2 regions of the uncultured Limimaricola sp. genome follow, and region 2 is predicted to be linked to the other one. Evidence: riboswitches for the same ligand, from Rfam matches in the RefSeq annotation. Region 2 holds a riboswitch; the other holds the start of a gene.

Region 1 (3,347 bases), on a different contig from region 2:
CGATCTCGAGCCCGGTCAGGTCCGACACCATGGTCTGGAAATTGAGCAGCGCTTCGAGCCGGCCTTGGCTGATCTCGGGCTGATAGGGCGTATAGGCCGTGTACCACGCTGGGTTCTCGAAGATGTTGCGCTGGATCGCAGGCGGCGTGACCGTGCCGTGATAGCCCTGACCGATGAGCGAGGTCAGCACCTTGTTCTTGGAGGCCGTGACCTTCATCCGGTGCAGCAGCTCGCGCTCCGACAGGGCCTTGCCGAAATCGAGCGGGGCGGCCTGCCGGATCTTGGGCGGCAGCGTGTCGTCGATCAGCGCCTCGAGGCTTTCGGCCCCTACGATCTCCAGCATCTGCGCCATCTCCGCCGGAGAGGGGCCGATGTGACGCCGGTTAGCGAAGTCGTAGGGCAGGTAGTCTGTCGGGGTGAAGGTCATCCGGGGCTCCTAGGATCAGGCGATCACGAGATCAGGGCGGTGTAGGCGGCCTCGTCGAGCAGGCTTTGCATCTGCGACGGATCGGAGGGTTTGATCTTGAAAAACCACCCCGCGCCGGTCGCGTCCTCATTGGCAAGCGCGGGGTTCTCGGCCAGCGCTTCGTTGACCTCGATGATCTCGCCGTCGATCGGTGCGGCGATGTCGGAGGCGGCCTTGACGCTTTCGATCACCACGATCTCGTCGCCCTTGCTCACGGTGGCCCCGACCTCCGGCAGTTCCACGAAGACGATGTCTCCCAGCTGGGTCGTGGCGTGTTCGGTGATGCCCACAACGACATGGTCGTCCTCGGGGCGCAGCCATTCGTGCTCTTCGGTGTACTTCATGTGGGGTCTCCTTGGGGTCAGCGTTTGAATTTCGCAGGTGTGAAGGGCAGCGTCTCGACCGTCAGCGGCAGACGCTTGCCCCTGAGTTCGCCGTAGACGGTGGTGCCCGGCTCGGCGTGGGCACGGGGGACATATCCCATGGCGATGGGGCCGCCGACGGCGGGGCCAAAGCCGCCCGAGGTGATCCGCCCGATCGGGCTCTCCTGATCCGGGTCGGCAAAGAGGCGCACGCCTTCGCGCATCGGCGCGCGGCCCTCGGGGCGCAGGCCGACACGCATGCGCGCGGCCCCTTCGGTCAGCTCATCCAGGATCACCTCGGCTCCCGGAAACCCGCCCGCCCGCGCGCCGCCACTGCGCCGCACCTTTTGGATCGCCCAAGCCAAAGCCGCCTCTGCCGGGGTCGTGTCCTCGTCGATATCATGGCCGTAGAGGCAAAGCCCCGCTTCGAGCCGCAGGCTGTCGCGGGCACCAAGTCCGATGGGGGCCACCTCCTCGTGCTCCAGCAAACGCCGCGCAAGCGCGGTGGCCCGTGCGGCGGGCACCGAGATCTCGAAGCCGTCTTCGCCGGTATAGCCCGAGCGCGAGACCCAAGCCTCGATGCCGTCGAGCGTCAGCGTCGCGACGTCCATGAAGCGCATCTCGGCGGCCTTGGGGTCGAGAGCCGAAAGAACGCGCTCGGCCATGGGCCCCTGCAGGGCGAGAAGAGCGCGATCCGTGATCTCGGTGATCGCGGCCTCGCCCATTCGCGCGCGCATATGCCCAATGTCCTCGGCCTTGCGGGCGGCGTTGACGACGACGAACAGGTGATCGCCCCGATTGGCCAGCATCAGGTCGTCGAGAAGGCCGCCCCTGTCGTTGGTGAGAAAGCCGTAGCGCTGCCGATTGAGCGGCAGGCCCAGGATGTCGACCGGGATCAGGGCCTCGAGGCCTTCGGCCGCCGAGGCGCCATCCGCGCCCCGGACGATCAGCTGCCCCATGTGGCTCACATCGAAGAGCCCAGCCTTTTCGCGGGTGTGCAGGTGCTCGTGCATCACACCCATCGGATAATGCAGGGGCAGGGCAAATCCCGCGAAAGGGCCCATCTTGGCACCCAGTTCGAGGTGCAGATCGTGCAGCGGCGTCTGGTGCAGCTCCGGCATGGCGGCTCTATCCCCTTGGCCGTCGAGATATCGGGATATCCGGCGGCATCACTGAGACGCGAAAGCTCATGCTTCCGCGGGTGATGCCCCCTCTGTCCTTGCGCCTGAGATCGCTATCCCTTCGGCGGGCACGTCTCGCGCGCCACTCTCCAGAGTTTTCGTATCGGCGTCGGTTCGGTGGCCTGAGAGTTTCCGGGGCGGTTGCTCCTTCGGCACCAGCGGACTGGTTCTCCCGACGACGATCTTCCGATCATTTCTGACCGCTCTACCAGAGTCCGGCAAGAGATTTGTCGGCGGCCTCGTCGTAGCGGCAAGGGACCGCCCCGGTATGAGGCCGGGGCGGGGCAGGGTCATTCGTAGAGAACGGCTTGGATCTCTTCGTCGTCGATGTTGGACTGGTCGTAGTAGAAAAAGCCCGTGTCGATGATCTCGGGCAGCTCTTCGCCATTGGTGACGGCGACGGCGGCCTTGACCGTCTCATAGCCGATGCCGATCGGGTTCTGGGTGATCGCGCCCGCCATCAGCCCTTCGCGGATCGCGTCGGTCTGGGCCTTGCCGGAATCGTAGCCGATCACGGTCAGCCCCTCGCTTCCCATCTCGCGCACCGCGTTGACCACGCCGATGGCCGAGCCTTCGTTGGTGCCGAACATGCCGTCGAGGTCGGGGTTGGCGGTCAGGATCGCCTTGGCGACCTCGGTGGACTGCAGCTGATCGCCCTGGCCGTATTGGACGGAGACCACCTCGATTTCGGGGTATTCGCTCTCCATCCGGTTCAGAAATCCGTCGCGCCGGTCGATGCCGGTGCGGCTGGTCTGGTCGTGGGCCACGACGGCGACCTTGCCCGCGCCGCCGATCAGCTCTGCCATCTTGTCGGCGGCGAGGGCTGCCGCCGCGACGTTGTCGGTGGTCGCGGTGGTGACGGGGATGTCGCTGTCGACGCCGCTGTCGAAGGCGACGATCGGGATGCCCGCCTCGGAGGCCTGCCGCAAAAGCGGGATCGCGGCCTGGCTGTCGAGGGCGGCGAAACCCACGGCGGCAGGATTGTTGGCCAACGCCGCGGCGAGCATGTCGATCTGGCGATCGACCATCGTCTCGTTGTCGGGTCCCTCGAAGGTGATGCGCACGCCGAACTCCTCGGCGGCCTTGTCGGCACCCGATTTCACGGCCTGCCAGAACTGGTGCTGGAAGCCCTTGGAGATCAGCGGAATGTACATCTCGTCCTGCGCGAAGGCGGCGGGTGCCGCGCCCAGCGTGAGCGTGGCCCCGAGTACGGCGACCAGTGAGCGACGTGACAGCATGTGGTTTCTCCTCCCTTGGATGTTGTGGCGCGCAGGCGTCCTTGCGCGTTTGCGCCGGTCGTTAACTTCAGGCCCTCTTGCGCCGGATCATGTCGGCATA
Region 2 (3,347 bases):
ACGGCATGGCAACATCATACAGCGCCGCATGGAGCGGCGAAAGCTTCGACGGCGCGAAGGCGGCGCTGTTCGTCGCGGATCGCCTGCTCGTGATCCGTCGTGACGACCGGCCCGACATCGTCTTTCCCGGCGCGCTGGATTTTCCGGGTGGCGGGCGCGAGCGGGACGAGAGCCCCGAGGCGACGCTGGCGCGCGAGATGCGCGAGGAGGTGGGGCTGGAGATGGGCCGGGCCGATGTTCTGTGGCGGCAGCGATTCGTCAGCGCCACGCGGCCCGGGCCCGTTTGGTTCTTTGTGTTGCACATGAACGCGGAGGCCGAGGCCGACGTAGTATTCGGCGACGAAGGGCAGGGCTGGTCCCTGATGACGCCGCAGGCCTTTCTGGACGCGCCCGATGCGATCCCGGCGCTGCAGGCGCGGCTCAGGCTCTGGCAGGCGCTCTAGCGGAACCGGGCCAGCAACCCCTGCGCGCCCGCGAGCATAAGTGAGGCATCGATGCCGACGGCGGTGAACCGGGTGCCGCGGGTCATGCAATCGCGCGCGAAGGCCGGGTCGAGCGTCAGGATGCCAGCGGGCACACCCATCGCGCCCAAGCGGTCGATCGCGCCCATGATCGCCTCTACCACCTCCGGGTGATCGAGACGGCCCGGATGGCCAAGGCTCGCCGCGAGGTCGGCGGGGCCGATGAACACGCCGTCCACGCCCTCGACGGCCGCGATCTCCTCGAGCCGGTCGAGCGCCGCCTTGGTCTCGACCTGCACCAGCACGCAGATCTCTTCATGCGCGCGAGCCATGTAGTCGCCGATCCTGCCATAGCGCGTGGCCCGGTGCAGCCCTGCGACGCCGCGCATGCCAACGGGCGGGTAGCGGGTGGCGGCGACGGCGGCGCGGGCCTCTTGGGCCGATTGCACATAGGGGATCAGCAGCGTCTGCGCGCCGAAGTCGAGCAACCGCTTGATGAGAATCGGATCGTTCCAGGCCGGGCGCACCACGGCCGAGGTCGTGGGCTCGGCCGCCATGGACTGCAGTGCCGGCAGGACGTCGAGCACGTCGGTGGGCGAATGCTCGGTGTCGACCACCACCCAGTCATAGCCCAGCCCCGAAAGCGCCTCGGGCACGAAGGCCCCCGAGATCATGTTCCAAAGACCGATCTGCTGGCGCCCCTCGCGCAGCCCCGCCTTGAAGCGGTTCACCGGGTTTTCCATGGCGTCTCCCCTCCGCGATGCGCGGCTCTCCCGCCGACCCTGAGGGGGCCGGTTCGCATCGGAGGATCGGCGCGATACCGGGCAGTTGCAAGCGCGGCGGCGCAAATGTCACGCGGATCGCCGCTTGCGCGAGATTCTTGTGCGGGGTGCACTGGCGGAACGGCGCGGCATGCCGTATGTTTCCGATAGGAAACGGTCCTGCCGGGAGAGAGCGGGACGGTCCGCCGCCGAAGGAGCAGTCGCGCGCCCCGCGATCTCTCAGGCAAAAGGACCGGCCGGGCCGCATGAATATCCGGAGAGAGGCCGCGAGGCCCGCCGAAGGGGAAAGTCGCGCGTGGCATGATGCCATGGCGGTGAAGCTCTCAGGCACAAGGGACGGAAGGGGCGCGTTGGAGCGGGCAACATGCCGCATTACGCCGTTTTGGGCGCCGGAATCACCGGCGTCACCACTGCTTATTCCCTGTTGAAGCGCGGCCACGAGGTCACGGTCTTTGATCGCCAGCGCTATGCGGCGATGGAGACGAGCTTTGCCAATGGCGGACAGCTCTCGGCCTCGAACGCCGAGGTCTGGAACCGTTGGGCCACCGTGCTCAAGGGCACGAAGTGGCTCCTGAAGCCCGACGCGCCGCTATCGGTGAACCCCAAGCCGAGCTGGCACAAGATGAGCTGGATGGCCGAGTTCCTCGGGCAGATCCGCAATTACGAAGCCAATACCGTGGCCACGACCAGGCTTGCCGTGGCAGCGCGGGCCGGGATGCGCGAGATGGCCGAGACGGCGGGGATCGACTTCGATTTTTCGCCCGCCAGCATCGTGCATTTCTACCAGACCCAGAAAGATCTGGCCGATGGTCGCCGGGTGAACAAGCTGCTCGCACAGGGCGGTCTGCGCCGTGATGAGCTGTCACCCGACGAGGTGCGCGCCCTGGTGCCGCAACTCACCGGGCCTTTGACGGGCGGCTTCGTGACCGAGAGCGATTCCACCGGCGACATCCACAAGTTCACCACAGGTCTCGCCAACTGGCTGGCGGGGCAGGGGGTGCGGTTCCGCATGGGGCAAGAGATCACCGACGTGCGCGCGGCCGAAGATGGTGTCACGGTCACCGCCGGTGCGCCCGAGCGCTTTGATGGTGTGGTGGTCTGTGCCGGTGTCGGATCGCGCAGCATCGCGGCGAAGCTGGGCGACCGGGTGAACATCTATCCGGTGAAAGGCTATTCGATCACCGTGTCCCTGCGCGATGCGCAGAGCCGGGCGGCAGCCCCCTATGTCTCGCTTCTGGACGACAAGGCCAAGATCGTGACTTCGCGTCTGGGTGAGGACCGGTTCCGCGTCGCGGGCACGGCCGAGTTCAACGGCTACAACCGCGACATCCGTTCAGACCGGGTCAAACCGCTGGTCGATTGGGTCGAGCGGCTGTTTCCGGGCGTGTCGACCGAGCATTGTGTGCCTTGGGCCGGTCTGCGGCCGATGATGCCGAACATGCTGCCCAAGGTCGGCGCGGGGCGTCAACCGGGCGTGTTCTACAACACCGGCCACGGGCATCTGGGCTGGACGCTGTCTGCTGCCACCGCCGAGGCGCTGGGCGAGACAATCGGTGAAGGCCCGGGGTTGCGTGCTATGCCCGGAGGCATGGCGCAGGCCGCCTGAGTGCCACCCCTCCTCACGAAAAAGGCCCGCCGTTTGGCGGGCCTTTCTACGTTCGGGGGAGGACCGAAAATTCAGAGATGCGACCAGAGCGACGCGCCGCTGTCGGACATACGCATCGCGTGACGGGTCAGGCTGGCGCGCACATGGCCCGCGTCCATGTCGATCGGCCCGGCCACTTGGCAGGGATAGCGGTAGGTCGTGCCGTTGCGGTCCACGTCCACGCGCGCCTCGAAGGCACCGATCTGGGCGTTGTAGCGCACGTCGCCGAGTCTGATGGTCTGCATTCGAAGTGTCTCCGCTGCTCGCTTTTTCTAGATCGTCAACCACTCAATCGCGATTTCGGTTCCTTGTGGCGGCGAAGACTCTTTGATTCATTTTTGCCCAGCACAAACCTACTAGGTGTTGGGGGTGCGGACCTGCGGCGACACCATTTCCTCTGCGATGGCCTGCGCGGCGGCACGGGGGTTCTCCGCCTGCCAGACAGGGCGACCGACCACG

Evidence for each region. Region 2 has a riboswitch for glycine ahead of AADJ02_RS08035 (D-amino acid dehydrogenase). Riboswitches for the same ligand answer to the same signal wherever they lie in the genome.
Region 1: it holds a riboswitch for glycine, as region 2 does, so the genes downstream of both, gcvT (glycine cleavage system aminomethyltransferase GcvT) here and AADJ02_RS08035 (D-amino acid dehydrogenase) in region 2, are expected to answer to the same signal.

The regions. Positions count from the first base shown of each region.
Region 1 covers NZ_CAXHZL010000006.1:113,500-116,846, forward strand. The annotation lists gene gcvP (aminomethyl-transferring glycine dehydrogenase) at 1-427, opposite strand, end outside; gene gcvH (glycine cleavage system protein GcvH) at 451-810, opposite strand; gene gcvT (glycine cleavage system aminomethyltransferase GcvT) at 828-1,949, opposite strand; glycine riboswitch at 2,110-2,194, opposite strand; gene AADJ02_RS09715 (ABC transporter substrate-binding protein) at 2,300-3,247, opposite strand; gene AADJ02_RS09720 (ABC transporter permease) at 3,315-3,347, opposite strand, start outside.
Region 2 covers NZ_CAXHZL010000005.1:6,220-9,566, reverse strand. The annotation lists gene AADJ02_RS08050 (DNA polymerase IV) at 1-7, opposite strand, end outside; gene AADJ02_RS08045 (NUDIX hydrolase) at 6-443, shown strand; gene AADJ02_RS08040 (aldolase/citrate lyase family protein) at 440-1,204, opposite strand; glycine riboswitch at 1,397-1,484, shown strand; glycine riboswitch at 1,487-1,593, shown strand; gene AADJ02_RS08035 (D-amino acid dehydrogenase) at 1,608-2,849, shown strand; gene AADJ02_RS08030 (hypothetical protein) at 2,921-3,133, opposite strand; gene pyrF (orotidine-5'-phosphate decarboxylase) at 3,245-3,347, opposite strand, start outside.